DNA from 4 places in the Pantoea sp. YU22 genome. Region 1 is predicted to be linked to each of the others. Evidence: predicted binding sites of a transcription regulator. Region 1 holds the regulator's gene; each other region holds the start of a gene.
The links. Region 1 encodes CRP, which controls carbon source genes, mostly activating them, when cyclic AMP is high. Its sites were predicted from a motif close to ATGTGANNNNNNTCACAT; they were not measured.
Positions count from the first base shown of each region.

Region 2: a site for CRP is predicted at 3,018-3,035, ahead of yrbN (protein YrbN). Genes of this name have one in related genera too.
Region 3: a site for CRP is predicted at 4,646-4,663, ahead of EKL29_RS03470 (6-phosphofructokinase). Genes of this name have one in related genera too.
Region 4: a site for CRP is predicted at 3,111-3,128, ahead of msrB (peptide-methionine (R)-S-oxide reductase MsrB). Genes of this name have one in related genera too.

Region 1 is NZ_RYDU01000007.1:18,149-25,621, forward strand. Features, by position in the region: gene EKL29_RS11845 (hydrolase) at 1-452, shown strand, start outside; gene EKL29_RS11850 (YheU family protein) at 449-667, shown strand; gene EKL29_RS11855 (phosphoribulokinase) at 729-1,598, shown strand; gene EKL29_RS11860 (OsmC family protein) at 1,834-2,238, opposite strand; gene crp (cAMP-activated global transcriptional regulator CRP) at 2,539-3,171, shown strand; gene EKL29_RS11870 (YccS/YhfK family putative transporter) at 3,230-5,305, shown strand; gene EKL29_RS11875 (aspartate aminotransferase family protein) at 5,306-6,526, opposite strand; gene EKL29_RS11880 (aminodeoxychorismate synthase component II) at 6,615-7,190, opposite strand; gene EKL29_RS11885 (putative adenosine monophosphate-protein transferase Fic) at 7,232-7,473, opposite strand, start outside.
Region 2 is NZ_RYDU01000002.1:271,972-279,444, forward strand. Features, by position in the region: gene EKL29_RS05710 (AraC family transcriptional regulator) at 1-10, opposite strand, end outside; gene EKL29_RS05715 (SDR family NAD(P)-dependent oxidoreductase) at 191-937, shown strand; gene EKL29_RS05720 (DEAD/DEAH family ATP-dependent RNA helicase) at 1,025-2,938, opposite strand; gene yrbN (protein YrbN) at 2,955-3,011, opposite strand; gene nlpI (lipoprotein NlpI) at 3,117-4,001, opposite strand; gene pnp (polyribonucleotide nucleotidyltransferase) at 4,133-6,268, opposite strand; gene rpsO (30S ribosomal protein S15) at 6,575-6,844, opposite strand; gene truB (tRNA pseudouridine(55) synthase TruB) at 6,964-7,473, opposite strand, start outside.
Region 3 is NZ_RYDU01000001.1:717,340-724,812, reverse strand. Features, by position in the region: gene EKL29_RS03500 (glucokinase) at 1-106, opposite strand, end outside; gene EKL29_RS03495 (PTS sugar transporter subunit IIA) at 103-540, opposite strand; gene EKL29_RS03490 (hypothetical protein) at 550-819, opposite strand; gene EKL29_RS03485 (class II fructose-bisphosphate aldolase) at 878-1,720, opposite strand; gene EKL29_RS03480 (PTS sugar transporter subunit IIC) at 1,707-3,074, opposite strand; gene EKL29_RS03475 (PTS sugar transporter subunit IIB) at 3,067-3,381, opposite strand; gene EKL29_RS03470 (6-phosphofructokinase) at 3,392-4,372, opposite strand; gene EKL29_RS03465 (YceI family protein) at 4,847-5,431, opposite strand; gene pqqF (pyrroloquinoline quinone biosynthesis protein PqqF) at 5,548-7,473, opposite strand, start outside.
Region 4 is NZ_RYDU01000015.1:104,878-112,350, reverse strand. Features, by position in the region: gene sppA (signal peptide peptidase SppA) at 1-535, shown strand, start outside; gene ansA (asparaginase) at 620-1,633, shown strand; gene pncA (bifunctional nicotinamidase/pyrazinamidase) at 1,651-2,259, shown strand; gene EKL29_RS18165 (YeaC family protein) at 2,298-2,579, opposite strand; gene msrB (peptide-methionine (R)-S-oxide reductase MsrB) at 2,583-2,993, opposite strand; gene gapA (glyceraldehyde-3-phosphate dehydrogenase) at 3,335-4,330, shown strand; gene EKL29_RS18150 (D-hexose-6-phosphate mutarotase) at 4,406-5,281, shown strand; gene EKL29_RS18145 (aldo/keto reductase) at 5,458-6,309, opposite strand; gene EKL29_RS18140 (MipA/OmpV family protein) at 6,382-7,131, opposite strand.

The DNA.
Region 1 (7,473 bases):
GTCTGAAGCTTGAACAGGGCTTTTCACGCTTTTATCAACGCTATCTGCTCGATCAGCTGAAAAAGAACGCCGAGCGTAAACTGCGCGCCTGGCCGGGCACGCTGCCGGTAGATTTGCTGCAGCTTAAGGCGCTGCGCCGCCTGCGCGATTTTGACGACGCCATCACCGCCCGCGCCCACGGCTTTCTTGATGCGGGCGACTATTACCGGCGCGCCAGCGCTATGCCGCTGTTAAAAAAGGTGCGTAAACCCTTGCTGATCATTCACGCCAAAGACGATCCTTTTATGACTGATGAGGTGATCCCACTGCCGGAGCAGCTCTCAGCCAGCACCCTCTATCAACTTACGCCGCATGGCGGACACGTTGGCTTTGTCGGCGGCACGCTGCGTCAACCGCAGATGTGGCTCGAACAACGTGTGCCGCAGTGGCTTACACAATGGCTCTCATCATGATTATTCCCTGGCAACAACTCGATCCCGATACGCTTACCAACCTGATTGAAGCCTTTGTGCTGCGCGAAGGCACTGACTATGGCGAGCAGGAGCGCAGCCTGGCGCAAAAAGTCGATGATGTGCGCCGCCAGCTGGAGCGCGGCGACGTCGTGCTGGTCTGGTCGGAACTGCATGAAACTATCAATATTATGCCGCGCAGCGAATTTCGCGGCTGATGCGTCGACGCGCTTTTCGTGTTAACTATGCTCATCGCCCGACTCTACAGGGAGCTTTTCCATGTCAGCACGACATCCGATTATTGCGGTAACCGGCTCCAGCGGCGCCGGCACCACCACCACCAGCCTGGCGTTCCGTAAAATTTTTCAGCAGCTCAACCTGCATGCCGCCGAGCTGGAGGGCGACAGCTTCCACCGCTATACGCGGCCGGAAATGGATATGGCTATCCGCAAGGCGCGCGACTTAGGGCGCCACGTCAGCTATTTCGGTCCGGAAGCCAATGATTTCGGTCTGCTGGAGCAAACCTTTACCGACTACGGCAACGAAGGGAAAGGCCAGTCGCGCAAGTATCTGCATACCTACGACGAAGCCGTTCCCTGGAATCAGGTGCCTGGCACCTTTACGCCCTGGCAGCCGCTGCCGGAAAATACCGACGTGCTGTTCTATGAAGGACTCCACGGCGGCGTAGTGACGCAGCAGCATAATGTGGCGGAGAAAGTCGATCTGCTGGTAGGGGTTGTGCCGATCGTTAACCTGGAGTGGATCCAGAAGCTGGTGCGCGACACCAGCGAACGCGGTCACTCGCGCGAAGCCGTGATGGATTCCGTGGTTCGCTCGATGGAGGATTACATCAACTTCATTACGCCGCAGTTTTCACGCACCCATATCAACTTCCAGCGCGTCCCTACCGTCGATACCTCAAACCCGTTCGCCGCGCGTGAGATCCCGTCGCTGGACGAGAGCTTTGTGGTTATTCACTTCCGCGGGCTGGAAAATATCGACTTCCCCTATCTGCTGGCGATGCTGCAGGGTTCGTTTATTTCGCATATGAATACCCTGGTGGTGCCGGGCGGTAAAATGGGGCTGGCGATGGAGCTGATTATGGCACCGCTGGTGCAGCGACTGATGGAAGGGAAGCAGATCGCCTGACCGGCTGTGGTCGCAGGTGGTCGCAGGTGGTAAGACCGAGGTGGTCGCGGATGGCAAGGCCCGATCGCAAAGACGCAAAAGAGGGCATCCGGAACGCAAAGAGCGGGTGAGATGGGCAGAGGAGCAAAGCGTCCCGCGACAAGGATGTCGCGGGCCGAGCGCGCATGGATGCCTTGAGCGACTTTGCGATCGGCCCATTTCACCCGCGCGAGCTCGTTGCTAAAGGCAACCAGCCTTACAGCTCAATCACCTCATAGCTATGGGTAATCTCAACGCCCTTGCCCAGCATTAACGCCACCGAACAATACTTCTCCGCTGAGAGATCTACCGCGCGCGCCACGGCTTTATCGCTCAGCGCTTTGCCGCTGACCACAAAGTGCAGGTTAATATGGGTAAACAGACGCGGCGCCTCTTCGCGACGCTCTGAGGTCAGCTTCACCTCGCAGTCCGCCACCTCGTTGCGCCCTTTCTGTAAAATAGAGACCACGTCGATGGCACTGCAGCCGCCCGTCGCCATCAGCACCATCTCCATCGGACTTGGCGCTTTATCGCCGGAGTTGCCGTCCATCAGAATCTGATGTCCCGACGCCGACTCGCCGAGAAAGGTTAACCCTTCGACCCACTTCACTCGTGCCTGCATGTTTCCACCTCAAGAATAGCCCGTTTGCCGCCAGAGTACGCGTTCACCTGACAAACAGCAATCCAGAGTAATCCCCCCTTTGCTGAAGCGAGACAACAGAAGACAGTCGGCAAAAGCTGTGCTACAAACAGTGCTGAAAATAGTTCGTTCTGTTAAGGACGAAGACGGGACACATCAAGCGCCTGCCGCAAAATAAGGCCCGAATAATCTCCTTCAGGAGAAACGCTTGAAGCTTTCATCGCCTGGCAGGGAATAATCCCCCCGCGTTTTGGGCACGATTACAACAGAGGATAATAGCGAATGGTTCTCGGCAAACCGCAAACAGACCCTACACTCGAATGGTTCCTGTCCCATTGCCATATTCACAAATATCCATCCAAAAGTACGCTGATTCATCAGGGTGAGAAGGCTGAAACCCTCTACTACATCGTGAAAGGTTCCGTTGCGGTACTTATCAAAGATGAAGAGGGCAAAGAGATGATCCTCTCTTACCTGAATCAGGGTGATTTTATCGGCGAGCTTGGCCTGTTTGAAGAAGGTCAGGAGCGCAGCGCCTGGGTACGCGCTAAAACCGCGTGCGAAGTGGCGGAGATTTCCTACAAGAAATTCCGTCAGCTTATCCAGGTGAACCCGGATATTTTAATGCGTCTCTCGTCGCAGATGGCGCGCCGTCTGCAGGTCACATCGGAAAAAGTAGGCAATTTAGCTTTCCTCGACGTTACCGGACGTATTGCACAAACCCTGCTTAACCTGGCTAAACAGCCAGACGCCATGACGCATCCCGACGGCATGCAAATCAAAATTACTCGTCAGGAAATTGGCCAAATCGTTGGTTGCTCACGCGAAACCGTGGGCCGCATTTTGAAAATGCTGGAAGACCAGAATCTGATTTCCGCACACGGCAAAACCATTGTCGTTTACGGCACCCGCTGATTTCCTCTCACTCACGGCGTGATTTCTCAGTCACGCCGTTACTGCTTTTAGCGAAGTGATGTGGCGTCGAATCATCTATCACCCCGAAGTTAACTATGCCCTGCGGCAGACGCTGGTGCTGTGCATTCCCGTGGCACTCGGCTGGCTGTTCGGCGATCTGCAAAAAGGGCTGCTCTTCTCTCTCGTTCCTGCCTGCTGTAACGTCGCGGGCCTGGATACGCCGCACAAACGCTTCTTCAAACGTCTGATTGTCGGCGGCTCGCTGTTTGCGCTCGGCAGTTTCCTGATCCAGCTCTTAACGCTGAAAGGCGTGCCGCTGCCTGCCGTGCTCTTTGTTCTGCCGCTGCTGCTGGGCGTTACCGGCGAAATCAGCCCTCTGCACGGGCGTTTGCTCTCAGGGACGCTGGTGGCGGCCATCTTTACGCTAAGCCTGATCGGCCGCATGCCGATCTATGTGCCGCCGCTGCTCTATATCGGCGGCACGCTCTGGTATGGACTCTTCAACTGGTTCTGGTTCTGGCTGTGGAAAGAGCAGCCGATGCGCGAAACCCTGAGCCTGATCTACCGCGAACTGGCGGATTACTGCGACGCGAAATATACGCTGCTGACCCAGCTTACCGATCCGGAAAAAGCGTTGCCCCCGCTGCTGGCGCGCCAGCAGAAAGCGGTCGATTTGATTAACACCTGCTATCAGCAGATGCATATGCTCTCCGCCAGCCGCGACAACAGCCATAAACGGCTGACGCGCGCTTTTCAGGTGGCGCTCGATCTGCAGGAGCATATCTCTGTCAGCCTGCATCAGCCAGAGGAGGTGCAGAAACTGGTAGAGCGCAGCCATGCAGAAGCGGTAATACGCTGGAACGCCAACATTATCTCGGCACGACTGCGCGCGCTCGCCGACGCCATTCTTTACCACCAGCTGCCGAGCCGTTTCGATATGGATAAGCCGCTCGGCGCGCTGGAGAAGATCGCCCGTCAGCATCCCGATAACCCGGTGGGCCACTTCTGCTTCTACCACTTCAGCCGCATCGCGCGCGTGCTGCGCACGCAAAAACCGCTCTATCAGCGCGACCTGATGACCGATCGCCAGCGCCGTCTGCCGCTGCTTGCCGCGTTGCGCAGCTATCTGTCGCTGAAGTCCTCTGCGCTGCGCACGGCGGCGCGCTTCGCCGTGATGCTGATGTTCGGCAGCGCGCTGGCGATGCTGTTCGATATCCCCAAGCCCTACTGGATCCTGATGACCATTATGTTTGTCAGCCAGAACGGCTACAGCGCCACGCGGGTGCGGATCCAGCACCGGGCGCTGGGCACCTTCGCCGGCCTGGTGATTGCCGCCGCCTCGCTGCGCTTCGCGGTACCGGAATCGCTGGTGCTGCTGTTTATGCTGGTGGTGACGCTGCTGAGCTATCTGGTGACGCGTAAATATTACGGCTGGTCGATGATCGGCTTTACCGTCACGGCGGTTTACTCGCTGCAGCTGCTGTCGCTAAACGGCGCGCAGTTTTTACTGCCACGCCTGATGGATACCCTGATGGGATGCCTTATCGCCTTTGGCGGCATGCTATGGCTCTGGCCGCAGTGGCAGAGCGGGCTGCTGCGTCAGAACGCCCACGACGCGCTGGAAACCTATCAGGATGCGTTGCGCCTGCTGCTGGGGCCGGAGCAGGAGGCGAAGCAGCTGGCTTATCAGCGTATGAAGGTCAACCAGGCGCATAATGCGCTGTTCAACTCGCTCAATCAGGCGATGCAGGAACCGGGCTTCAATGCGCAATACCTGAAAGATATGCGCTTATGGGTGACGCACAGCCAGTTTATCGTCGAGCATATCAACGCCATGACGATCCTTGCTCGCGAACACACTATGCTGACGCCCGATCTGGCGCAGCGTTATCTGCAGTCATGCGAAATTGCGCTACAGCGCTGCCAGCAGCGGCTGGAGTATGACGGGCCGGGATCGCAGACCAACGTGATGGCGGGCGTAGAAAACATGGATGAAGGCCCCACGACGATTCTGGAGCAGCATGTGAAGCGCATTCTGGAGCATCTGAACGTGATGCACACCATTTCGTCGCTGGCGTGGAGCCAACGGCCGCACCATGGCCGCTGGCTGATAAGGCATCTGCGGAAAAGTTGATCAGGCCGTCAGGACGCTTTCCACCGCGCGGGCAAAGCGCGTCATGCCCTCTTCAATATCGGTGGGTTCAATGACCAGCGATGGCGCAAAGCGGATCACATCGGTTCCCGCCACCAGCACCATCACGCCCTCCGCCGCAGCCGCGTGAAGGATATCGCGCGCTTTACCGGCATGCTGCGGCTTCAGCGCCGCGCCGATCAGCAAACCTTTGCCGCGAATGTCCGTAAAGAGATCATGCTTCGCGTCGAGCGCTTTCAGCGCCGTTACGAACTGCTCGCGACGCGTCTGAACGCCCTGTAGCACCTCCGGCGTATTGATGACATCCAGCGCGGCTTCCGCTACCGCGCAGGCCAGCGGGTTGCCGCCGTAGGTGGTGCCGTGTACGCCCGGCGACATGGCTGAGGCGATCTCATGGGTGGTCAGCATGGCGCTCACCGGGAAGCCGCCGCCCAGCGCTTTGGCGGTGGTGAGAATATCCGGCGTCACACCGTAGTGTTCATACGCGAACAGCTTGCCGCTGCGTCCCATGCCGCTCTGCACTTCATCCAGCACCAGCAGCGCCTGATGCTTATCGCACAGCGCGCGCAATCCCTGCATAAACTCCGGCGTGGCGGGCATAACGCCACCCTCGCCCTGAATCGGCTCAACCACGATGGCGCAGGTATGGTCATCAATAACCGCTTTGACCGCCTCCAGATCGTTAAAGGGAACGTGTACGATATCCGCTGGTTTCGGTCCAAAACCGTCGGAATATTTGGGCTGACCGCCAACGGAAACGGTAAACAGGGTACGGCCGTGAAACGCGTTGTGGAACGCGATGATTTTGGTTTTGAACGGGCTGTGGCGATGGCAGGCGTAGTAGCGCGCCAGCTTGAAAGCGGCTTCGTTCGCTTCGGCGCCGGAGTTGGCGAAAAAGACGCGCTCGGCGAAGGTGGCATCGATCAGTTTGCTGGCGAGGCGCAGCGCAGGCTCGTTGGTAAAGACATTGCTCAAATGCCACAGGGTTTCGCCCTGGGTTTTCAGCGCCTCCACCAGCGCCGGATGGCAATGGCCCAGCGCCGTTACGGCGATGCCGCCGGAAAAGTCGATATACTCTTTGCCCTGCTGATCCCAGACACGGCTGCCCTTGCCTTTTACCGGCACGAACTGCGCAGGTGCATAAACAGGCAAGATAACGTTATCGAACGTTTCCCGCGTTACCGCAATTTTCTCCGTTGCCATCGCCGACCACCTCTGATTATTTATTGAGCCACAGTGAAATAATAATCACAAAATATGCATAATAAATCATTCAAAGGCAAACATAACTTCAGGATTCGAGAAAATTACGCAGCAGCTGATGTCCCTGCTCGCTCAGAATACTTTCCGGATGAAACTGCACCCCTTCCAGCGCCAGCGCCTTGTGACGAAACCCCATAATCTCATCCGGCTCGCCCTCTTTCAGGCTCCAGGCAGTGATTTCAAAGGCGTCGGGCAGAGAATCCCACGCCACAATCAGAGAGTGGTAGCGCGTGACGGTCAGCGGTTGATTGAGATTGCGGAACACGCCGCGCTGCGTGTGGGCGATAGCGGAGGTTTTGCCGTGCATCGCCTGACGGGCGCGAACCACCTTCGCGCCATAAGCCTGGGCGATCGCCTGATGGCCCAGACAGACGCCAAGCACCGGAATGCGCCCGGCGAAGTGGCGGATCGCCGCCATCGAAATACCTGACTCATCGGGCGTGCAGGGCCCCGGCGAAATCACCAGATGCGACAGCGGCAGCGCCGCCATCTCCTCCAGCGTGATGGCATCGTTGCGTACTACGCGCACCTGCGCGCCAAGCTCGCAAAAATACTGGTAAAGGTTCCAGGTAAAGGAGTCGTAGTTGTCGATTAGCAACAGCATAGTCAGTCCAGACGGAGAAAGCCGCCGCTATTCTACGCGTTTTACAGACTGGCGCGACTCACGATGCGGGCGAATACCGCTTCCAGCGGCGCAATGTCGCCGTCCGCGCCCGCCTGGATAGCCTCTCGCCACTGCTGCTCCTCAACGTTCTGCCACGCCAGGAAATACCCGGCGTGCAGCGCCAGCTGTTCGAAGAAAATGCGCTGGGCGCGCCCGTTGCCTTCACGAAACGGATGCAGCATATGGATTTCGCAGTAGTAGTGCGCGATACGCGCCACGAAAT
Region 2 (7,473 bases), on a different contig from region 1:
GTTCCGCCATATCCTCTCCTCGTTCTTCACGCGTGAGTTGTCCAGAATATGTTACCTGAACCATTCTCAGACGCAGCCGCCTTGCCGCCAGATTTGCAGGATCGTGCAAGAGACTTGCAGGATTGCGCTACCGCCCGACTGGAGCAAAAGCGCATATTTTGCAAACGCGATATTCAGGTGGAGAGACAAGATGAAAGCACTTGATGGAAAAATTGCGCTGGTGACGGGCGCCTCGAAAGGCATCGGCGCAGCAATCGCTATGGCTTTCGCTGCGGCTGGCGCGCGTGTTGTCGTGAACTATCGTCAGGATGAGGTGGGCGCGGCCGATGTGGTTAGTGACATCCGCACGCTGGGCAGCGAGGGGCTGGCGGTACAGGCGGATATTTCCCGCGAGGCAGATGTCGGGCGTCTGTTTGATACCGCAGAGGCGCACTTCGGCGCGCCCGATATTGTGGTCAATAACGCTGGCCAGTTTCATCACGGCGAGTTTAGCGCCCTGAGCCTGCTGGAAATGCAGCAGCAGCTCAACGTAAATCTGCTGGGTACGCTGCTGGTCTGTCAGCAGGCGGCGCGGCGTTTTTCGGCGCAGGGCGGCTGTATCATCAATCTGAGTGCGCTAAACAGCCAGCAGAGCACGCCGGGTTCGGTGCTCTGGGCAACGACGAAAGGCGCGATCGATACGCTGACGCAGGGGCTGGCGCGCGAGCTCGGCCCGCGCAATATTCGCGTTAACGCGCTGGCGCCGGGCATCATTTTGACGGAAGGATTGCTGGCGGCGAAGAAGCTCAATCCGCAGCTGAAAGCGCAGCTGCTGGCGGCGACGCCGCTGGGTCGTTTCGGGCTGCCGGAAGATGTGGCGCAGGTGGCGCTGTTTCTCGCCTCTGAGGAAGAGGCCTACATTAGCGGCGAGCGCGTATTGATCGCTGGCGGCGCGTAAGGCAAAAAAAAGGCGCGTCACCATAACGCGCCAGTAAAAAAGGGAAGCCCGAAGGCTTCCCTTTTTATTCATCAGCGAGGCTGATTATCAGAACTCGCGACGACGCGGTGCTGCTGCAGCGCCTTCTTCGCGACGCGGACCGCGACCGCCTTCACGGCTGAAGCTGCTACGTCCGCCTTCACGACCGCCTTCGCGACGCTCGGAAGAGAAACGACGTCCGCCTTCACGACCAGCCTCACGGTTGCCGCCACGACGCTCGCCGCCGAAGTCACGACCACCGCTGCGACGTTCGCCGCCGCGCGCATCGCTCTGCGGCTGCGCATCGCCCAGCAGCTGCATATTCATCGGCTTATTGAGAATACGCGTGCGGGTGAAGTGCTGCAGGATATCGCCCGGCATGCCTTTCGGCAGCTCGATAGTCGAGTGGGTGCCGAACAGCTTGATGTTGCCGATGTAGCGGCTGCTGATATCGCCTTCATTAGCGATAGCGCCAACGATGTGACGAACTTCAACGCCGTCATCACGGCCAACTTCAATGCGGTACAGCTCCATTTCGCCAACGTCGCGACGTTCGCGACGCGGACGTTCGCCGCCTTCGCGGTTGTCACGCGCTTCACGCGGGCTGCGGCGGTCGTCACGACGATCGTCACGATCGCGGAACTCACGGCGCTGCGGACGCGGCGCATCCGGCTGCACGATCAGCGGACGTTCGCCCTGCGCCATTTTCAGCAGCGCAGCGGCCAGCGTTTCCATATCCAGCTCGTCCTGCGGAGAAAGTTTCTCCAGCAGCGCACGATACTGGTCCAGATCGCTGCTTTCCAGTTGCTGCTGTACGCGTCCGGCGAATTTCTCCAGGCGACGGGTGCTCAGCAGTTCGGCGTTCGGCAGTTCCACTTCCGGAATAGTCAGCTTCATGGTGCGCTCAATGTTGCGCAGCAGACGACGCTCACGGTTCTCGACGAACAGAATGGCACGGCCAGCGCGGCCCGCGCGGCCTGTACGACCGATACGGTGCACGTAAGACTCGGCATCCAGCGGGATATCGTAGTTAACGACCAGGCTGATACGCTCAACGTCCAGTCCACGCGCCGCAACGTCGGTTGCGATCAGGATATCAAGACGGCCATCTTTCAGACGTTCCAGCGTCTGCTCGCGCAGCGCCTGGTTCATGTCGCCGTTCAGCGCCGCGCTGTTGTAACCGTTGCGCTCCAGCGCTTCGGCCACTTCCAGCGTCGCGTTTTTAGTACGCACGAAGATAATAGCGGCATCGAAATCTTCCGCTTCCAGGAAACGCACCAGCGCGTCGGTTTTACGACCGTAGGCCGTCCAGTAAGACTGGCTGATGTCCGGACGCGTCGTAACGCTGGACTGAATGCGTACTTCCTGCGGATCTTTCATGAAACGCTTGGTGATGCGACGGATCGCTTCCGGCATGGTCGCTGAGAACAGCGCGGTCTGATGACCTTCCGGGATCTGCGCCATAATGGTTTCAACGTCTTCGATGAAGCCCATACGCAACATTTCATCAGCTTCGTCCAGCACCAGGCCACGCAGGCTGGAGAGATCCAGCGTGCCGCGTTTCAGGTGGTCGAGCAGACGACCCGGGGTGCCCACCACGATTTGCGGGCCCTGACGCAGCGCGCGCAGCTGCACGTCATAACGCTGGCCGCCGTAAAGGGCCACGACGTTGACGCCACGCATATGTTTAGAGAATTCGGTCATCGCTTCTGCAACCTGCACCGCCAGCTCGCGAGTCGGCGCCAGCACCAGGATCTGCGGTGCGCGAAGAGAAGGATCAATGTTGTTTAACAGCGGCAGCGAGAACGCTGCAGTTTTACCACTGCCGGTCTGCGCCATGCCCAGTACATCACGGCCCGCCAGCAGGTGAGGAATACACTCAGCCTGGATCGGAGAAGGCTTAACATAGCCCATGCCGTTCAGTGATTCGAGGATGTCGGCGTTCAGGCCCAGGTCAGCAAAAGTGGTTTGAATATCAGTCATGTAGTACACGTGCCTCTTAGATTGCGGCGGCCAGTCTACATAACTCGTCGTGAAAATTTTCAGTCATTTTCATCAAAAAGTGTGAACCGGCTCAAATTAGAAGTTTCGACGAACAGAAAAGCCTTCATCCCGGAAGATGATGACTTAACGGGTAATTCAGGCAATAAAAGTTCGTCAGCTATTGCTGGTCAGATTCTGATAAATCGTCTTGTGTCTGGCCGAGTTGCGCCAGTTCCAACAATGCGTATCGGTGTTCAACAAAGTTATTGACGTTGTTGGCCACCGCCAGTTTGAACAGCGCTTTCGCGTTGTCCTTCTCCCCCAGACTTAGGTAGTGCTTACCTAAATAGAAGTTGGTTTCACTGAGATGTTCAGCGAGCGAGGTGTTATCCGTTGCGTCTGCCTTGAGACGTTCCATCAGCGTGCTTTCACTGATGTCGCCAAGGTAGAATTCGACAATGTTCCATCCCCATTGATCACGGGCCGCTTTGTCGTAACGCTGCTGCAGCGCAACTTTCGCCTTGTCAGCGTCCATCTCACGTTCGTCGAGATAGAGCCACAGGCTGCGGAAAGGATCGTTGGGATCGTCTTGATAAAACGCCAGCAGATCATCTTGCGCTAACTTGTATCGACCGCCGTAATAGAGGGCGATACCACGGTTTAAATGCGCATAATTGTAAGTTGGATCAAGCTCAAGTACAGAATCAAACGCTTCATAGGCAGCATCAAAATTGCCTGCCTGCGTTAAATATATGCCGAGATAGTTAAACACTTCTGGCATATCTGGTCTTATAGACAGCGCTTGCGAGAAATCGTTCCGCGCCAGTGCTCTCAGACCGAGACTATCATACAACACTCCGCGCTCATATAACAGCTGTGCGCGTTCATCATCGGTAAGGGCGCGACTGGCAAGAATTTGTTCCATGCGCGCCAGAATCACTTCCTGCTGCAGTGTGGGTTGTAGAGGTACTGCAAGAACTTCGTTCTTACGCCAATTGGAGTTGCTGCATCCTGCCAGCGTGATAGCTGTCGCAACAAAACACCAGCGCAAAAAAGGCTTCATTTCCCACTCCCGAATACAAACATTAGGATAACGCTCCTGTCATCCGCCTGCTGTGCACAAGGATTCCCGCCCTCGCGATGACACAAACGCCTCTCCCATCCACAATGGGATAAGGAGAGGCAAACAGGGAATTACTCTGCGTCTGGCATGCTGGTCACGGCAGCTTCTTCGCCCTGAGGCTTAGACTCTGTCGCTTCTTTGATGCTCAGACGAACGCGGCCCTGACGGTCCACTTCCAGTACCTTAACCGGTACTTCCTGGCCCATCTGCAGGTAGTCAGTCACTTTCTCTACGCGCTTGTCCGCGATCTGAGAAATGTGTACCAGACCTTCCTTGCCGCCGCCGATAGCGACGAAGGCACCGAAGTCAACGATACGGGTGACTTTACCGCTGTAGATACGGCCCACTTCGATCTCGGCGGTGATCTCTTCGATGCGACGAATCGCCTCTTTCGCCTTCAGACCGTCGGTTGCCGCGATTTTCACGGTGCCGTCGTCTTCGATTTCGATGGTGGTGCCTGTCTCTTCAGTCAGCGCGCGGATAACGGAACCGCCTTTACCAATCACATCTTTGATCTTGTCTGAATTGATCTTGATGGTGTAAATGCGCGGCGCGAACTCAGAGATTTCCTGACGCGGCGTGCTGATCGCCTGCTCCATCACGCCCAGGATGTGCAGACGCGCACCTTTGGCCTGATTCAGGGCAACCTGCATGATTTCGCGGGTGATGCCTTCGATTTTAATGTCCATCTGCAGCGCGGTGATGCCTTCACGGCTACCGGCTACTTTGAAGTCCATGTCGCCGAGGTGATCTTCGTCGCCGAGGATATCGGAGAGGACCACGAACTTCTCATCTTCTTTCACCAGGCCCATCGCGATGCCCGCAACGGCCGCTTTGATCGGCACGCCGGCATCCATCAGCGCCAGAGAAGCGCCGCACACGGAAGCCATTGAAGAAGAACCGTTTGATTCGGTGATTTCAGAAACCACGCGAACGGTGTACGGGAACTCTTCCTGCTTCGGCATCACTGCCAGCACGCCACGCTTCGCCAGACGGCCGTGACCGATTTCACGACGCTTCGGCGAGCCGACCATACCGGTTTCGCCTACCGAGTAAGGAGGGAAGTTGTAGTGGAACAGGAAGCTGTCGGTACGTTCGCCCATCAGCTCATCCAGGTTCTGCGCGTCACGCGCGGTACCCAGCGTCGCGGCAACCAGCGCCTGCGTTTCGCCACGGGTGAACAGCGCCGAGCCGTGAGTACGCGGCAGCACGCCGGTGCGCACGTCCAGACCACGGATCATATCTTTTTCACGGCCGTCGATACGCGGTTCGCCGTTCAGGATACGGGTACGCACCACGTTCTTTTCCAGGCTGTGAACGATGTCGCCGATTTCAGCGTCGTCCAGCGTTTCATCTTCGGCCAGCAGCGCAGCGATGGTTTCGTCTTTAATGACGCCAACCTGAGCGTAACGCTCTTGCTTGTCGGTGATGCGGTAAGCGTCGCTGATGCGCGCTTCAGCCAGCGCGGCAACGCGTGCGATCAGCGCGTTGTTAGCCGGCTCAGGCTGCCAGTCCCAGCGCGGTTTGCCCGCTTCTGCAACCAGAGAATTGATGTTTTCGATCACTACCTGCTGCTGCTCGTGGCCGAAGACCACTGCGCCCAGCATCTGATCTTCGGTCAGGATGTCCGCTTCGGACTCAACCATCAGTACCGCGTTCTGCGTACCGGCAACAACCAGATCCAGACGAGACTGTTTGATTTCGTCAGCGGTCGGGTTCAGCACATACTGGTCGTTGATATAACCGACGCGCGCGGCGCCGATCGGACCGTTGAACGGAATGCCTGACAGCGACAGCGCGGCAGAGGCGCCGATCATCGCGACGATATCCGGGTTAACCTGCGGGTTAACGGATACTACGGTTGCGATAACCTGAACTTCGTTCACGAAGCCTTCCGGAAACAGCGGACGAACCGGGCGGTCAATCAGACGCGCAATCAGGGTTTCGCCTTCGCTTGGACGGCCTTCACGACGGAAGAAGCTGCCCGGGATACGGCCAGCGGCGTAGGTACGCTCCTGGTAGTTCACGGTCAGCGGGAAGAAGTCCTGACCTGCTTTTGCTTTTTTCTGGCCGACAACAGTAACGAATACGGCGGTGTCGTCCATGCTGGCCATAACGGCTGCGGTGGCCTGGCGCGCCATCATGCCGGTTTCCAGCGTGACGGTATGCTGACCATATTGGAATTTACGTACGATCGGGTTCAGCAAAATGAATTCCTTAACTTCGGGGCAACGCCTCTCTGGCGAGCCATGGATTACCGATCTTCAGCTGCATCCTCGCGACTAATGACAACCTTTAACCGAATCTGCGGTAAAGCCTCTCATTAGCCGCGCGAACCTCTGCAAACGAAGATCACTCACTGCAACAATACATGAGTTTGGTCCGGATTGCTGCGCATTGCTCGAAAAAAGGGGCCGTAAAGGCCCCCTTTTCGCGAAACTCGCACGAATCTGATCGCAAGACGCGTTTTTTGCAAAGTCTCTGCACTACATCTTTGATCAGATTCTTCAGACTTAGCGACGCAGACCCAGGCTTTCGATCAGGCTGGTGTAGCGAGCAACGTCTTTACGCTTCAGGTAGTCCAGCAGCTTACGACGCTGAGATACCATGCGCAGCAGACCGCGACGGCTGTGGTGGTCTTTTTTGTGCTCAGAGAAGTGACCCTGCAGGTGGTTAATCTGAGCAGTCAGCAGTGCAACCTGAACTTCAGTTGAGCCGCTGTCGTTAGCGCCACGACCGTATTTGGCAACGATCTCTGCTTTAGCTTCTACGCTTAGAGACATAATAAACTCCAGTAATAAATGAATGTATGGGTGCCGATCTCTAATTCAGCTACCCGCTTTAAAGCCGCGCTATTCTACTCTTCGCCCGATAGCAACGCAAATGCGGCGTTGAGCAATGATTACGCGGGGTACTCCACCACCAGCCGACGCGGCGCCACGCGCCCGTCATCGGCGATTTCCGCCATCCCGATAAACTTACGCGCATCCCCTTCGGTAACGCGCACCAGTCCCTGCTGCGGCGCATCCGCCGCCTGAACCGGCATGCCCTGTTTGAAAAAGGCGGCAACGGCGGAGGGCAAATTCACCAGAGGGAAGGCTTCCGCCGGGCTATCCATTGGCAGCAAAAGCGCGTCGAGCGGCGCGTAATCGGGCGTTTCCGCCGCGTTTACCGTCGCCGCTATAGCCTGCAGCTGCTCCAGCGTCATCATCTTTTCGATCGGGTAGCGCGCCACCTGCAAACGACGCAGCATAATGACATGCGCGCCGCAGCCGAGCTTCTCGCCCAGATCGTCGATAATGGTGCGGATATAGGTGCCTTTGGAAACGTGAATCTCCAGCTCCAGTTCATCGCCTTCCCAGCGGATAAACTGCAGTTCGAATACGGTAATCGGACGCGCTTCGCGCGGCAC
Region 3 (7,473 bases), on a different contig from region 1:
CCGGCAGGCTCAGCCGCGCGGCCAGCGCCCGGGTCAGCGTGCTTTTGCCGGAGGCGGGAATGCCGTTTACCAGCACCACCTGTTTGGGTTGGGTTGCGAGCGTCATAAGATATCCATCACCTCCGCCACGCTGTTCGCCTGGCGTAAGCGCGCCAGCGTTTCCGCATTATCCAGCAGCGAGACAATGGCGCGGATGCCCTCCTCAATGTGCGCATTGCTGTCGCGCGCGCCGAACATAATGACGATATCCGCTTTATCACTGCCATCAAACGAGATCGGCTCCTGTAACAGGAGCAGGCTAAAGCAATCTTTAACCACGCCGCTCTCCGGCCGCGCGTGGGGTATGGCGATCCCCTCTTCAAACACATAGTAAGCGCCATGCCTCAGCGTATTAGCGATAACCGCTTCGGGATAGGAGGCTTTCACATAGCCGCCGCGCACCAGCGGCTGCGCCGCCAGCGTAATCACCTGTTGCCAGTCGCACGCCCTGACGCCGACCTGAATGGCGTTGGCCTCCTGTAATACCTGTTTAATACTCATCAGGTCTCCTCAGATCGACTTGCGCATAATATTGCGCAGCGTATCCATTTTGACGAACAGCGCATCCATTTCAGTGCGGTGGTGTTTACTTTTGGCAAATAAGCTCAGCGCCCGGTTATAGGCCTGCATTAATTGCTTTTGCGCTTCGCCGTCGCGGGAATTTATCTCCAGCCGCTGTTCCAGCCCGCTTATTTCTCTGTTTACTTCGCTGGCTTGCCGATTAATTTCCGCCTCATCCACGCTTTTATCTGGCGTGGACTTTTTCATAAATCCAAACATAGCCTCTCCTGCCCCGAATCGCGCCGGGCAATGGTATTTTCATAATGGAGAAAAGAAATTAACGGAACAGCTGGATCTTCTCGACTAACACATCCGTCACGGCGTCATTCGCCGGAACGAGAAAGTTTCGCACGCTGTCGTTCACTTTGCCTTTTTCAAACGTCTGCTTGCAACGCGCCACCCACTGCACGTTCATTTCAGTGCCGACATTGACCTTTTCGATACCGTTGCGCACCGCCAGCCGCATATCTTCATCACTGACGCCGGTACCACCATGCAGCACCAGCGGCGTGCCGGTCGCCTGGGTGATCTCCGCCAGCCGCTGATGCTGGATATGCGCTTTGCCGGTATAGAGGCCGTGAACGGTGCCGATAGAGATAGCCAGCATATCGACGCCAGTTTCATTCACGAAGCGTCTGGCGTCTTCTACAGGCGTAAAGGCGATCTCCTCCAGCGCCACTACTTTGCCATCCTCCGAGCCGCCTATTGCGCCAAGCTCCGCCTCTACTGACACGTTGCGCGGGCGCGCCATATCAATAACGCGACGCGTATTCGCAATATTTTCGTCAATCGGCAGATGCGAGCCGTCATACATCACCGAACTGAACCCGGCGTCAATGGCGGTCTGAATCGCCGCTAAATCTGAACAGTGATCGAGGTGCAGACAGGTCGGCACATTTTTACTGGCCGACAGCGAACAAATAGCGTCCACCAGCAGCCGGTAGCCTAAATATTTCGCGGTGCCGGTCGAAATCTGGATCATTAAAGGGCTGTTGGTCTTTTCCGCCGCCTTAAAAAACGCGGGCAGCATTTCCAGACAGTGCAAATTAAAAGAACCAAGCGCTTTAAACTCGCGTTGTTTAGCCACCTGCAGCAGATCGATAAAGTTATACAGACTCATGGATATTTTCCTCACGGGGCTTAGTGGATTTTCCGTTAACAAACCAGGCGATCAGGGTAATAAAGAGCACGAACAGCGCGACGAACAGCCAGTTGCCCTGGAAGGCGTGGCCTAACACCAGGCCGGTGCTGATGACGTCAGCATCGCTGAAGGTGACGCCGGTGAAACCGTAGCTTTCCAGCATCGGCACCAGAATGGCGGGCAGAAAGGTGATAAACAGCCCATGCACCACGCCGCCGATCATCGCGCCGCGACGACCGCCGAGCGCATTGCCGAACACGCCAGCCGCGCCGCCGGCGAAGAAGTTGGTGAGCAGACCGGGCAGGATCATCGCCAGGCCAAACATGGGGAAGACGATCATGCCGATGATCGAACCGAGCGTAGTGGCGAGAAAGCCGACAATCACGGCGTTGGGCGCATAGGGAAACAGCACCGGACAGTCGAGCGCGGGCCTGGCGTTCGGCACAAGCCGCATCGCGATGCCGCGAAACGCCGGCACCAGTTCATTGAGCAGCAGCCGCACGCCGCTATAGAGCACAAACACCCCGGCGACAAACTGCATCGCCTGCATAAAGGCATACATCAGGTAGTTCATGCCGTTGCTGTAAGAGGCGATAAAAGCCGGTCCGGCGGCCAGCGCCGGGATGAGATACATCGGCACCATCACGATGCCCATCGCCAGATAGGTATCCTGCAGGAATTTGAAGTTGTCCGGCAGCTTGAGATCTTCCGTAGATCGCGAGCCTTTGCCGACCACTTTCGCCACCGCCGCCTGCACCAGGTAGCCGATAGTACAGAAATGGCCGAGCGCGATATCGTCAGAGTCGGTGATACGTCGTACCACCGGCTGCGCCAGCGCAGGCATCACAACCGCCATAATGCCGCCGAAAATGCCGCCGGTAAGGATCAGCGGAAGTCCGGTCAGTCCGGCTTTATAACCGATCACGGTGCCGATAGTGGCCATCCACAGCAGCGCCTGCCCGGTCAGGAAAATATATTTAAAGGGCGTAATGCGCGCGATGATGATATTCACGATAAAGATCACCAGCAGCGTCAGTGCCACTTCCGATCCCAGCTCGCGGTTAGCCAGTCCGGCAATCGCGGCCACATCGGTGATATAGCCCTGCATGCCGAAACCGTGGGTAAATATGGTATTCAGGAAGGTTAACGCGCCGACAATAATATTGATGCCGGCCATCATTATCAAAAAGCCCAGCAGCGTTTTAAAGGTGCCTTCCACCACTTTACCCGCTGATTTACGCTGCAGCAGCAGACCGATCAGCGCAATAAAGGCGATCAGAATAGATGCCTGCCCTAACAGATCCCTGACCAGGAAATTAATCACGCTATTCATGATTCGCGACCTTTACATTGTGTTCTTTTAAAAACGCCAAGATCTTTTCTTCAATTTCGCCTTTATCGGTAAGCCGGTTAAGCACAATAACGCGCTTCATCTCTTCCGGGCTGGCGTCGGCGTTTAATACGTCGGCAAAGGCTTTTTGCGTTAAAATAATATCGGACTTAAAGGCATTCGCTTCCGATATGGTGGTGTGATCGATGTCGGCTTCAATTTCCAGCTTCTTTAATACCGCCTTTGCGCTCATTTCGATGGCGAAACTGGAACCCAGTCCGCAGCCGCAGACACATAAGATCTTAAGCATGGCTATCTCCTCAGATTATATTCAGTTGTTTAGCGAGTTTGTAATAATGCCCTTCAGTATCGACAAGGCGTTTTTTCATGCTCATTAAATCAATCGGGATAGGTTTATTGCTGCCATTAATAATGACCGCTTTATTCCGCATGCCCGACTGAATACAACGCACCACTTCCTCCGCCATAATGGCGCCCTGATAAATCTCCTCGCAGGTGGGATCGCCGTTACGCAGACCGTAACCAATAATCGTTTTACGAATGCGCACGCCCGTCAGCGGCTCCAGCTGTTTGATCAGGGTGTCGATTGCGCCCTGAAAGCCAGGCGAATATTCGCGCGTGTAGCCCTCCGAGCAAAGGATCACCACGCTGTTCTGCCGCTCCAGCCGCGCCCGGATACGTTCTGCCAGCTGCGGCACCGGAATCTGGCACTCCGGGATCAGCGCGAAATCAGCGTTGCTTTTAATCGCCGAGCGTAGCGTCAGCTCGCCGCAGAAACCGCCCAGCAGCTCCGCCATAAAAACGCGCCCGGCGAGCGCTCTGCCGGTATTGCGCAGCTTCGCCACCTCTTTTAATACCTGCTCGCAGGCGGTGGAAAAACCGATGGTGTAATCGCTGCCGAAAACATCGTTGTCGATAGTCATGCCGACGCCGAAACAGTTAACGCCAAATTCGCTCAGCGTATGCAAAAACTGCAGTGAACCATCGCCGCCCGCCATAATGACTATTTCCACGCGCAGCGCTTTAAGCTGCCTGGCTATTTGCTCATATTCGCTGCGTACTAATTTCTTTTCGGTTCTGCCGGACTGCATTAAAGGAATGGAGGCGACGGAATAATCAACCAGGTCACGCCAGGCGATCTCCTGATGATAATTGTTAAGCAGACCCGCAATGCCGCCGTTAAATAACACCATCTCCGCCTGCGCCAGTCGCGCCACCTGGAAGATAAAATTATTAATTCCGGCGACATCACCTCCGCTTATCACCATGCCAATTCTCATTATAAAAACCTCCCCGCTTAATCCGCTCTGAGGTTATTGTTCCGGTGAGCGCCTTTTAAATTTGCAACGAATATCACAAACTGAGCAGAGAAGGAGCGAGGATCAGGCTTGACATGCTCCGTATGAAGGCAATATTTGGGAGGATGGTCACAGTGACAAAAAAGAAAGAAATCTCTTTTTTTGGCTATTATTCATTAAGTTGAGATAAAAAGCGGCCTGTCTTTTTAGTGGTGTGCATTCAGCGAAGTTCACGCTTTTCACCATGATGCAGAATTGTGATTTCCACCTCATTTTTAAAGCGCATTCGCTTATTTAGACCTTTATTTATACAAGGGGTGATAATTTCTGGTGAAATTACTCTGCAGCAGAGAAGAGATTTTAGCGCCGGTAGTACAGAGAGAAGAGGCGGTTAACTGATAAGGCAGAGTAAGGCGGGAAATAACCTCTCTCTTGTGTAAAGAGAGAGGCCTGACATTATTTCGCGTAGGCTTCAGTTGAAATAGTCAGCGTCACGTCGTCGGCAACGGCTGGCACATATTTATCCAGCTTAAAGTCGGAACGCTTGATGGTGCCGGTGGCGTCAAAGCCGATAGCCTGCTTTTTCACCATCGGATGCTCGCCCTGTTTGTTCAGGGTAGCGTGCAGCGTGACCGGTTTAGTGATGCCCTTCAGCGTCAGGTTGCCTTCCACGTCGAATTTGTTATCGCCCTTCGCGACCACTTTGGTGCTGTGGAACGTCGCGGTCGGGTATTTCGCGGTATCAAAATACTCCGCGCCTTTAAACTCTTTCGTCAGCGCAGGAACATGGCTGTCGATGTGGCTAACTGGCAGCGTAACGTCAACGCGAGAAGCCGTTGGGTTTGCACTGTCAAACACCAGCGTGCCTTTACTGTCAGGGATGTCAGCGGTGGGATGGGAAAAGCCAAAATGGGTCCAGGTAACGATAACTGAAGTATGTTCCGGATTAAGCTCGTACTGCTGAGCGGCCGCCTGTGACAGCGGGACGTAGAGAGCGGTGGCAGCCAGCAGCGGCAGCGCAAGACGTTTGATATTTTTCACTTAGGGTTCCTTTTAAAACAGCCGAATCCCGTTGAGTGTCTCCGAAACGCTCGTGCAGATATAGTGAAGAGTTTTGGTCTTAATTTTCAAATAAATTCAGCAATATCCTGGCGTGACTATTGCGAACCCGCGCAATGCGTCGCCACCACAACGCCGTGATGCCACTGGCTGAGGAGCTGCGCCTGTGCCTGATGCAGCTGCGCCAGCGTAAGTGCCTCTGTTGAGGCCCTGCCAAGGTCGCGCAGCCCGTGCGCCTGGCGTAGCCCGGACTGCAACGCGCTCGTGGCGTCCGGCGCGGCGTTAAGCTGCGCCTCAAGGCGCGAGCGCAACGTCTCCAGCGTCTCCGCGTCATCAGGTATCTGCAGTTGCTGTAAAAAAAGATGGCACTGCTCCAGCAGCGCATCGGGCATGATCTGCGGCGACTGCAAAGCAAAGAGAATACCGTCGCGGTCGACGCAGCGATGATAGCGGCAGCTGACGACGTAGCCGATCTGCTGTTCGACGCGCATACGCTGGAAAAAACGCGGCTCCATCAGCAGCGCCAGCGCGCGCAGCGCCGCCAGTGATATCTCTCGCGGACAAGGCAGAAACAGCAACAGCGCGCTGTCGCGACTGTGATGTTTCACGGTCAACTGGTTGCCCTGCACCGGTTCTGCGGCTTTATCGTCAGTCGTCCCCGTCAGCGGCGAGAGCCACCTTGCGATAAGGTCATACTGCTGCGGCGAGCCGCCATACAGCGCCGCGCGCCAGCCCTTCGCAGGCGCAGCGCTCGCCACAACCTGTGGCAGCCGTCGCAGCAGCTCGCGGATCGCCACATCGTCCGACGATGGCTCAGCGTTCAGGCTTTCTCTCTGATGCAAGGCATCTGACAGCGACGCCAGCCACGCTTCGCTCTCCGGCGGCAATTGTGCCTCCAGCTGCCAGACGCCCTGGATCTCTTGCCAGCTTCCCCTGCCGCCTTGATGACGCAGCAGCGCGAAAAGCGGACGCAGGCGGCGGTCAATAGCAACGGCCGCCGCATGGCTAAGCGTGGTGAAAAAGGGGGGCCGCAGCATCAGCGTGACCGGCTCTTTGCCCGGCGCCAGGTGCAGCAGCGGCGCGCGGGCGGCGGGCGGCGTCAGATGTGGGGCGTGCGTCGCCTGGGGATGAAACCGCAGCGTCGGCAGCGCGCCGTTAAAGTGGCCAGGCGTCCAGGGTTGCAGCGCAAGGATAAACCCCTGCGTTTCCACCGTTTCGCCTTGCACTGCGGGCGAACTCCAGAGCCTTGCCTGCGGCGCGTTCATCAGCTGACGCAGCAGCGGGATAAAACCTGCCGTATGGGCGGGCGGCGCAAACCCGAACGCCCGCTCGCGCAGCTGATCGAGCGGCGTAAGCGCGGCGAAACGCTGCTGCGCCAGCCGCAGATAGTGGTGCTGCTGTGCCTGGGAGGTCTGCGCCAGCGCGCGCAGCGCCTGCGGATACCAGGCGCAGAGCGCCTCTGGCCGCGCCGTTTCGAACTGCAGCGCCAGCCAGCCGCCTGCGCTCTCCAGGCTAAGCCAGGTAAACTCAAGCTGCTGCGCCCACGCCTGCTGGCGCAGGGCGTGCATCGCGCCGCCTGGCGCCTCATCCTGTAAAAACTCACGCATCAATGTGACGTTGTCACGAATTGCGGCTGTATCGCCGCGCAGAGAGGCGGTGATGCGCAGCTCTCCCGCGCCCTGGGTGGCCAGCGCGATATCCGCCTCCCTGACAAAATGAATCGTGTCTGTCCGTGGCTCCGCTCTCCCCGACGGCAGTTGCCGGGCAAAGTTTTGCGCCAGCTGCTCCAGTTCCTCCAGCGTCTGCGGCCCCTGCAGCCATAGCTGCGTCTGACCCGCCTGAAAGAAGCGCTGATGAAACTGATGCAGCGCCTGCTTAAGCGCCCCGACATCGTCGCCAAAAGCGTCGCGGCTGCCGATATGAAAGCGCTGAAATGCAGATGGCGCGCTGACGCGCGTATTCAGCGCGGCTTCCCGTCTGGAGGGCGTATGCTGCTGAATCAGCCGATACTCAGCATCAATGAC
Region 4 (7,473 bases), on a different contig from region 1:
GGAAAACAGTCTGGACAGCATCGGCGTGCATACGGATGGCGTTGCTACTTCGCCGCTGGCGGACGTCGCCTCTACCAAAGCCTTGCCGACCGAGGTCCAGCAGCTGATGCAGCTGACGATTGAAAACGGCTACCGCAACTTTGTCGGTCTGGTTGCCGCATCGCGTCATAAAACGCCGGAGCAAATCGACGCTATCGCGCAGGGCCATGTCTGGACCGGCAGTGATGCGAAAGCCAACGGTCTGGTGGATGCGCTGGGCGACTTTGACGACGCCGTGAAAAAAGCGGGCGAACTGGCGAAAGTCGCGAAGCCGCAGCTGGCCTGGTATCAGGATCAGCCCGGCATGTTCGATATGCTGCTTAACCAGGTCAGCGCCTCGGCACAGGCTGTGCTGCCGACAACGCTGAAAGCCTGGCTGCCTGCGCCAATGCTGGAGGTGATGAGCGCCATGAAGCAACAGCCTGGCCTGCTGAATAATCTCAACGATCCGCAAAATCGCTATGCGTTCTGTCTGAACTGCGGCGAAGTGCGATAAAGCTCGCAGCCCGGTCGTAGACCGGGCTGCTTTTCCCCTGCTTTCCCCTTATACTGCGCGTTTTACGGCAAGTCTGAGTTTGTGATGCAAAAGAAAAATATCTATGTCGCTTATACGGGCGGCACCATCGGCATGCAGCGCTCTGCACAGGGCTATATACCGGTTTCAGGTCATCTGCAGCAGCAGTTGGCGAATATGCCGGAGTTCCACCGCCCTGAAATGCCCGATTTCACTATTCACGAATACGATCCGCTAATCGACTCCTCCGATATGACACCCGAAGACTGGCAGTCGATCGCGGAAGATATTCGACAAAATTATGATCGTTACGATGGATTTGTTATCCTGCATGGAACCGATACCATGGCGTTCACCGCGTCGGCCCTGTCGTTTATGCTGGAGAACCTGGCGAAGCCCGTGATCGTAACCGGCTCGCAGATCCCGCTGGCGGAGCTACGCTCCGATGGCCAGCAGAACCTGCTTAATGCCCTCTACGTTGCGGCGAACTATCCCGTTAACGAGGTATCGCTGTTTTTCAACAATCAGCTCTATCGCGGCAACCGCACCACAAAAGCGCATGCGGACGGCTTTAACGCCTTTGCGTCGCCGAACCTCTCTGCGCTACTGGAGGCGGGCATCCATATTCGTCGTCTGAATACGCCGCCCGCGCCGCAAGGAAAAGGCCCGCTGAAGGTGCATACCATTACGCCTCAGCCTATCGGTGTCGTCACCATTTATCCGGGCATTTCGGCGGACGTGGTGCGCAACTTTTTACGCCAGCCGGTTAAAGCGCTTATTCTGCGCTCCTATGGCGTCGGCAATGCGCCGCAGAATGCCGAGTTCCTTGCCGAGCTGCAGCAGGCCAGCGATCGCGGCATTGTCGTGGTTAACCTGACCCAGTGTATTTCGGGCAAGGTGAATATGGGCGGCTACGCCACCGGCAACGCTCTTGAGCATGCGGGCGTTATTAGCGGATTTGATTTAACGGTGGAAGCCGCGCTGACCAAGCTCCACTTTTTACTGAGTCAGGCGCTCTCCTGCGATCAGATTCGCGCCAGGATGCAGCAAAACTTGCGCGGTGAACTGACCGAAGACTAATTACGGAGCCACCTGTTATGAAGCAGGCCCTCATTATCATAGATATCCAAAACGACTTTTGTCCGGGCGGTCCAATGGCCGTGCACGAAGGCGATATGACCGTACCGGTCGCTAATCGTTATGCGCGGGAATTTCGCGCCCGAGGCGAATATGTGCTGGCGCTCCAGGACTGGCATCCGGCCAACCATGGCAGCTTCGCATCGGTTTCCGGCGAGCCGGTCTATACGCTGGGCGAACTGAACGGGCTGGCGCAGATCTGGTGGCCGGATCATGGCATTCAGGGCTCTGCTGGCGCCGAACTTCACCCCGGCCTCGATCGCAACCTGATCGACGCGGTATTTCATAAAGGTCAGGATGTCGATGTCGACAGCTACAGCGCCTTTTTCGACAACGGTCATCGCCGCAAAACCGAACTGGACAGCTGGCTGCAGGCGCGCGGCATTACCCATCTGGTGATGCTGGGGATTGCAACGGACTACTGCGTGAAATACAGCGTGCTGGACGCGCTGGAGCTGGGTTATCAGGTGACCGTGGTAAAAGAAGGCTGCCGCGGCGTGAATCTCAGTCCGGAAGACAGCGAGATCGCTTTCGCCCAGATGAAGGCGCAAGGCGCCGTGCTGATTTAATTAAATACAATAAGGCCGACGCAACGTCGGCCTTATGCTTAGTGCAGGTTGATGCGTGTAATCTCGCTATCGATGCCGAACTCTTCCTTCAGCTCTCTTTTCGATTTCGTCACCATCTCGCCGCCTTTGCCGATAGTCATATGCTGCGGCGCCTCGTTATGGCGTGCCTGATAGAGCATCACCAGCTGCATGCAGTTATCACGCTGCTCCTGAGTCAGCGCCACGCCGTCTGGCCACTTGCCGGTTTCCACCGCCGTCGCCAGGCGCTCATAAACCTCAGGCGTCATGGCGTCGAGCATGGTTTCGAGCTGTTGTTTCATCCTTTACCCCTGCTTTTCTTCGCCCTGTTCGTCAGTAAAACTCAGCGACGCCGAGTTTACGCAGTAGCGCTCGCCGGTCGGCTGCGGACCATCTGGAAAAACGTGTCCCAGATGGGCGTCGCAGTTGTTACAGCGGATCTCAATGCGGTGCATACCGTGAGAGTCATCTTCCAGATAGCGAATCGCGTCATCGCTGACCGGCTGATAGAAGCTCGGCCAGCCGCAGCCGGAGTCATACTTTGTCTCCGAGAGAAACAGCGGCGCGTTGCAGACCAGACAGTGGTAGATGCCTTCCTGTTTATTGTGCAGAAGCGCGCCGCTGAAAGGCGGTTCAGTGCCACGATGTTGAGTAACATAGCGCTGCATTTCAGACAATTGCGCAATTTTTGCTTCGGATGCGGTTTCTTTAGCCATTTGAGTGGTTCCGGAGAGTGTCATTCTGAAAAAATCGACTAATATTCTAACAAACGAATAACATTACCGGGGCTTTTTTCGTGCTTAGTCGACAGACTTCTTTTTCGCAGCGTAGATTTGTGACCTCGATCACCTTTTGCTAATGCTATCCCTTTATATTCAGCTCTCGGGTTTCAGCATCACCTCAACACGTTTGTTGCGCAAGCGGTTGCGCATCAAATTATTCCTGTCGAACGGATTGACCTGTCGCAACTATTGACACGATTCCGCTTGACGCCTGGTAAGGTTTTTGTAATTTTACAGCCAACCTTTTATTCACTAACAAATAGCTGGTGGAATATATGACTATCAAAGTAGGTATCAACGGTTTTGGTCGTATCGGCCGTATCGTTTTCCGTGCTGCTCAGCAGCGTTCTGACATCGAAATCGTTGCAATCAACGACCTGTTAGACGCGGACTACATGGCTTACATGCTGAAGTACGACTCAACGCACGGCCGCTTCAACGGCACCGTTGAAGTGCAGGACGGCGCGTTAATCGTTAACGGCAAAAAAATCCGCGTTACCTCTGAGAAAGACCCGGCTAACCTGAAGTGGGACGAAGTAGGCGTTGACGTTGTTGCTGAAGCGACCGGTATCTTCCTGACCGACGAAACCGCACGTAAACACATCACTGCTGGCGCGAAAAAAGTCGTTCTGACCGGTCCGTCTAAAGACGACACCCCGATGTTCGTTCGCGGCGCTAACTTCGACAAATATGCAGGCCAGGATATCGTTTCCAACGCTTCCTGCACCACCAACTGCCTGGCACCGCTGGCGAAAGTTATCAACGACAAATTCGGCATCGTCGAAGGTCTGATGACGACCGTTCACGCGACTACCGCTACTCAGAAAACCGTTGACGGCCCGTCTCACAAAGACTGGCGCGGCGGCCGCGGCGCATCTCAGAACATCATCCCGTCTTCTACTGGCGCAGCGAAAGCCGTGGGCAAAGTCCTGCCGGAGCTGAACGGTAAACTGACTGGTATGGCGTTCCGCGTACCGACTCCAAACGTCTCTGTGGTTGACCTGACCGTACGTCTGGAAAAAGCGGCTTCTTACAAAGAAATTTGTGAAGCGATCAAAGCGGCTGCAGAAGGCGAGATGAAAGACGTGCTGGGCTACGTGGAAGATGACGTGGTTTCTACCGATTTCAACGGCGAAGTGCTGACCTCTGTATTCGATGCCAAAGCAGGTATCGCGCTGAACGACAACTTCGTGAAACTGGTTTCCTGGTACGACAACGAAACCGGCTACTCAAACAAAGTTCTCGACCTGATCGCGCTGGTTGCTAAATAAGCATACCGGTCACGACAGACAATAAGGGCGACTTCGGTCGCCCTTTTTTATCGTAGCAACAGGAAGGATTCGGTTATGCAAGATAAAATTTTCTCCCTGCCGGTGGTGAAGCAAATTACCCCCTATCTCTCGCAGCGCCAGCTTGGTGATTTGCCGGTCATCGTGGTGAGTCATCCCCAGGTTCGTGCTGCGATAACCCTTCAGGGCGCGCACCTGATCGCCTGGCAGCCGAGCGGTGAAAAGCCGGTGATCTGGCTGAGCGAAAAGTCGCTTTTTTCAGCGGGTAAAGCCATTCGCGGCGGCGTGCCGATCTGCTGGCCATGGTTTGGGCCGGAAGGCGAACCGGCGCACGGTTTCGCCCGTAATCAGCCATGGACGCTTTCAGCGCACGATGAGAATGACGAGAACGTGATGCTGACGTTTGTGCTGGAAAGCACGGCGCAAACGAAAAAGCTATGGCCGCATGACTTTACCCTTTTCGCCCGTTTCCGCCTGGGCAAGCACTGCGAAATCGAGCTTGAAGCGCACGGCGACTTTACCGCTACCGGCGCGCTGCACACTTATTTCCAGGTAGCTGATATCGCCGACGTCGAGGTGAGCGGACTGGGCACACGCTTTATTGACAAAGTGGACAATAACAGCGAACAGGTCTCCAGCGGCAAACAGACCTATCCGGGTCGCATTGACCGTGTCTTCACTCAGCCGGAAGATTGTTCGCTGGTTCACGATAAGCAAGGACAGCGCGTCATCGAGGTCTATCACCATCATCACAGCGATGTGGTTACCTGGAATCCGGGCGTGGAACTCTCCTGCAGCATGGCGGATATGGCGAATGACGGCTATAAGACCATGGTGTGCGTAGAGACGGCACGTATCAATAAGCCAATGCGCAGCGCAGGCGAAAAACCGGCGAGGCTGGCAACCACCTTCCGGCTGCGGCAAAAAGCTTAATAATTTTTCAGGCAAGTCTGGAAGCTAAGGAGTGGTTGACGCGGACTGAAGAGCAAAGCGTCCCGCGCCAGGGATGGCGCGGGCCGAGCGAGCAAGGATGCCTTGAGCGACTTTGCGATCGGTCCGCGTCATCCACGACAGCCCGGCACTGACAGAAATTATGTTTTGCCTGACTTTTACACCACATCCAGCGCCAGCTTATGTTGCGGCGGCGGAAAGGCTTTGTTGATCCGCGCCAGCTCTTCATCGCTCAGCCGGACCTGCAGCGCGGCCGCATTCTCCTGAACATGCGCCAGCGAACTGGCCTTAGGGATCGCGATAACGCCCTCGTTACGAATAACCCACGCCAGCAACAGCTGCGCTACGCTGATGCCCTTCTGTTGGGCAATCTCCAGCAGCGTAGCGTCAGAGAAGAGTGTCTGACGCAGCCTTCCCGCCTGTGCCAGCGGACAATAGGCCATCACCGGCATTTGACGCTGCTGACACTCTGGCAGGAGATCGAATTCAATTCCGCGCGAAGCGAGATGGTAAAGTACCTGATTGGTGGCGCAGGCTGTGCCGCCCGGCTCGCTCAGCAACTCCTGCAAATCGTCGACGTCAAAATTAGAGACGCCCCAGCGCAAAATTTTGCCCTGCTGCTGTAGCCTCTCCATCGCGCGGATCGTCTCTTCAAGCGGTACGTTGCCCCGCCAGTGCAGCAGATAAAGATCCAGCCGGTCGGTGCCGAGCCGTTTCAGACTACGCTCGCAGGCGTCGACTGCATCCACTTCACTTGCGTTCCATGGATAGACTTTAGAGACGACAAAAGCGCTGTCGCGTCGTCCACGCAGCGCCTCGCCTACGACCTCTTCCGCACCGCCTTCCGCGTACATCTCCGCCGTGTCAATCAGGGTTAATCCTGCATCCAGCCCCGCCTGCAGCGCGGCGACTTCTTCACGGCGGCGCGCGGCCTCCTCGCCCATATACCAGGTGCCCTGACCAATAGCGGGTAGTCGTGTGTGGTCATCAAAAGCGATCGCTTTATCCATCCTTTTACTCCTGCATCAAATCAGGGCACCAGAATAGTGCCATGGTTAAAAATCCGCCCCATAACGGTGACGTCAGAAGGTATAGCTGATACCTGTCCAGAGCGTGGTCTGCCCGCTTTTGTCGATCATCGGGCTGTCTTTGATCTCGCTATCGAAGCGGGTATAGCGGCCCACCAGGCTGGCATTCCACTGCGGCGAAATTTGATAGCTGGCGCCCAGTTCAACGTAAGGAGACCAGCTGTCGTCAGGCTGATAGCGGTTGATGCCGGTACGCGCAGCTTCATGGCTGGAGACGCCATAATAGTAGCGGTTCTGATTTGCGCTGTTCCACATGGCACCAATGCCAGGCGTCAGGCTAAAGTCGCCGAACTCGAAGCGATAGAGGTAGGCCAGATCCCAGATAATGCCGTTGCTGTTGTTCAGCACATCGCCCAGCAGCGCCGTACGAAGGATGCCCCAATCCGCCATATGGCTGTAGGTGGCGCCGCCCATCAGCGTCATACGACGCTTATCAAGGTCTTTCATATCGCCCAGATCGTTATCGCCCGGATCGTACTCCTGGGGCGATCCCAGCAGCGTCAGCGAGAGCTGGTTCTGCGGATCCTTCCACAGGTAATAGCCGCCCTGCAGGCTGTGGAACCAGAAATTATCGCCGTCATAATTGATAACCGGCAGCGGTAAATAGCGATCCTGTCCGCCACGGTAGGGGGACTGGGCGTAAATCACTGATGCGCCTAATGAGAAGCTTTCAGCAGCAGCGGTATTAGCAAAAAAAAGAGCGCAAATAATTGCGCCATGCGCTTTAAGTTTGAAATGGTTCACAATTTATTTCTTCCATAAATATAAAAATCACTACGAAGTTTAACGATTTTTGCTCGCCTGTTTAACCATAATCTGCGGTGCTCTTTAGCAGAGCGGCTGAAAGCGGCACATCTGCCGGATTCTACTCTCTTTTCCCTTTGAATAGCGCAAGCCTGGCTTTGCAACAATCTGACTTTGTTATTGATATATCGCCAGATAGCAAAATTATGCGGAGGAAATTTCCTAAATGCCTTCTACAGTTAAGAGTAAGCCGTAAGACTTTATACGAGCAGAGTGACCATAAGAAGTGTGTACCCCGATAACAATACATCAGGTTGGCATAAGGGTTGCTGTACTCAAATC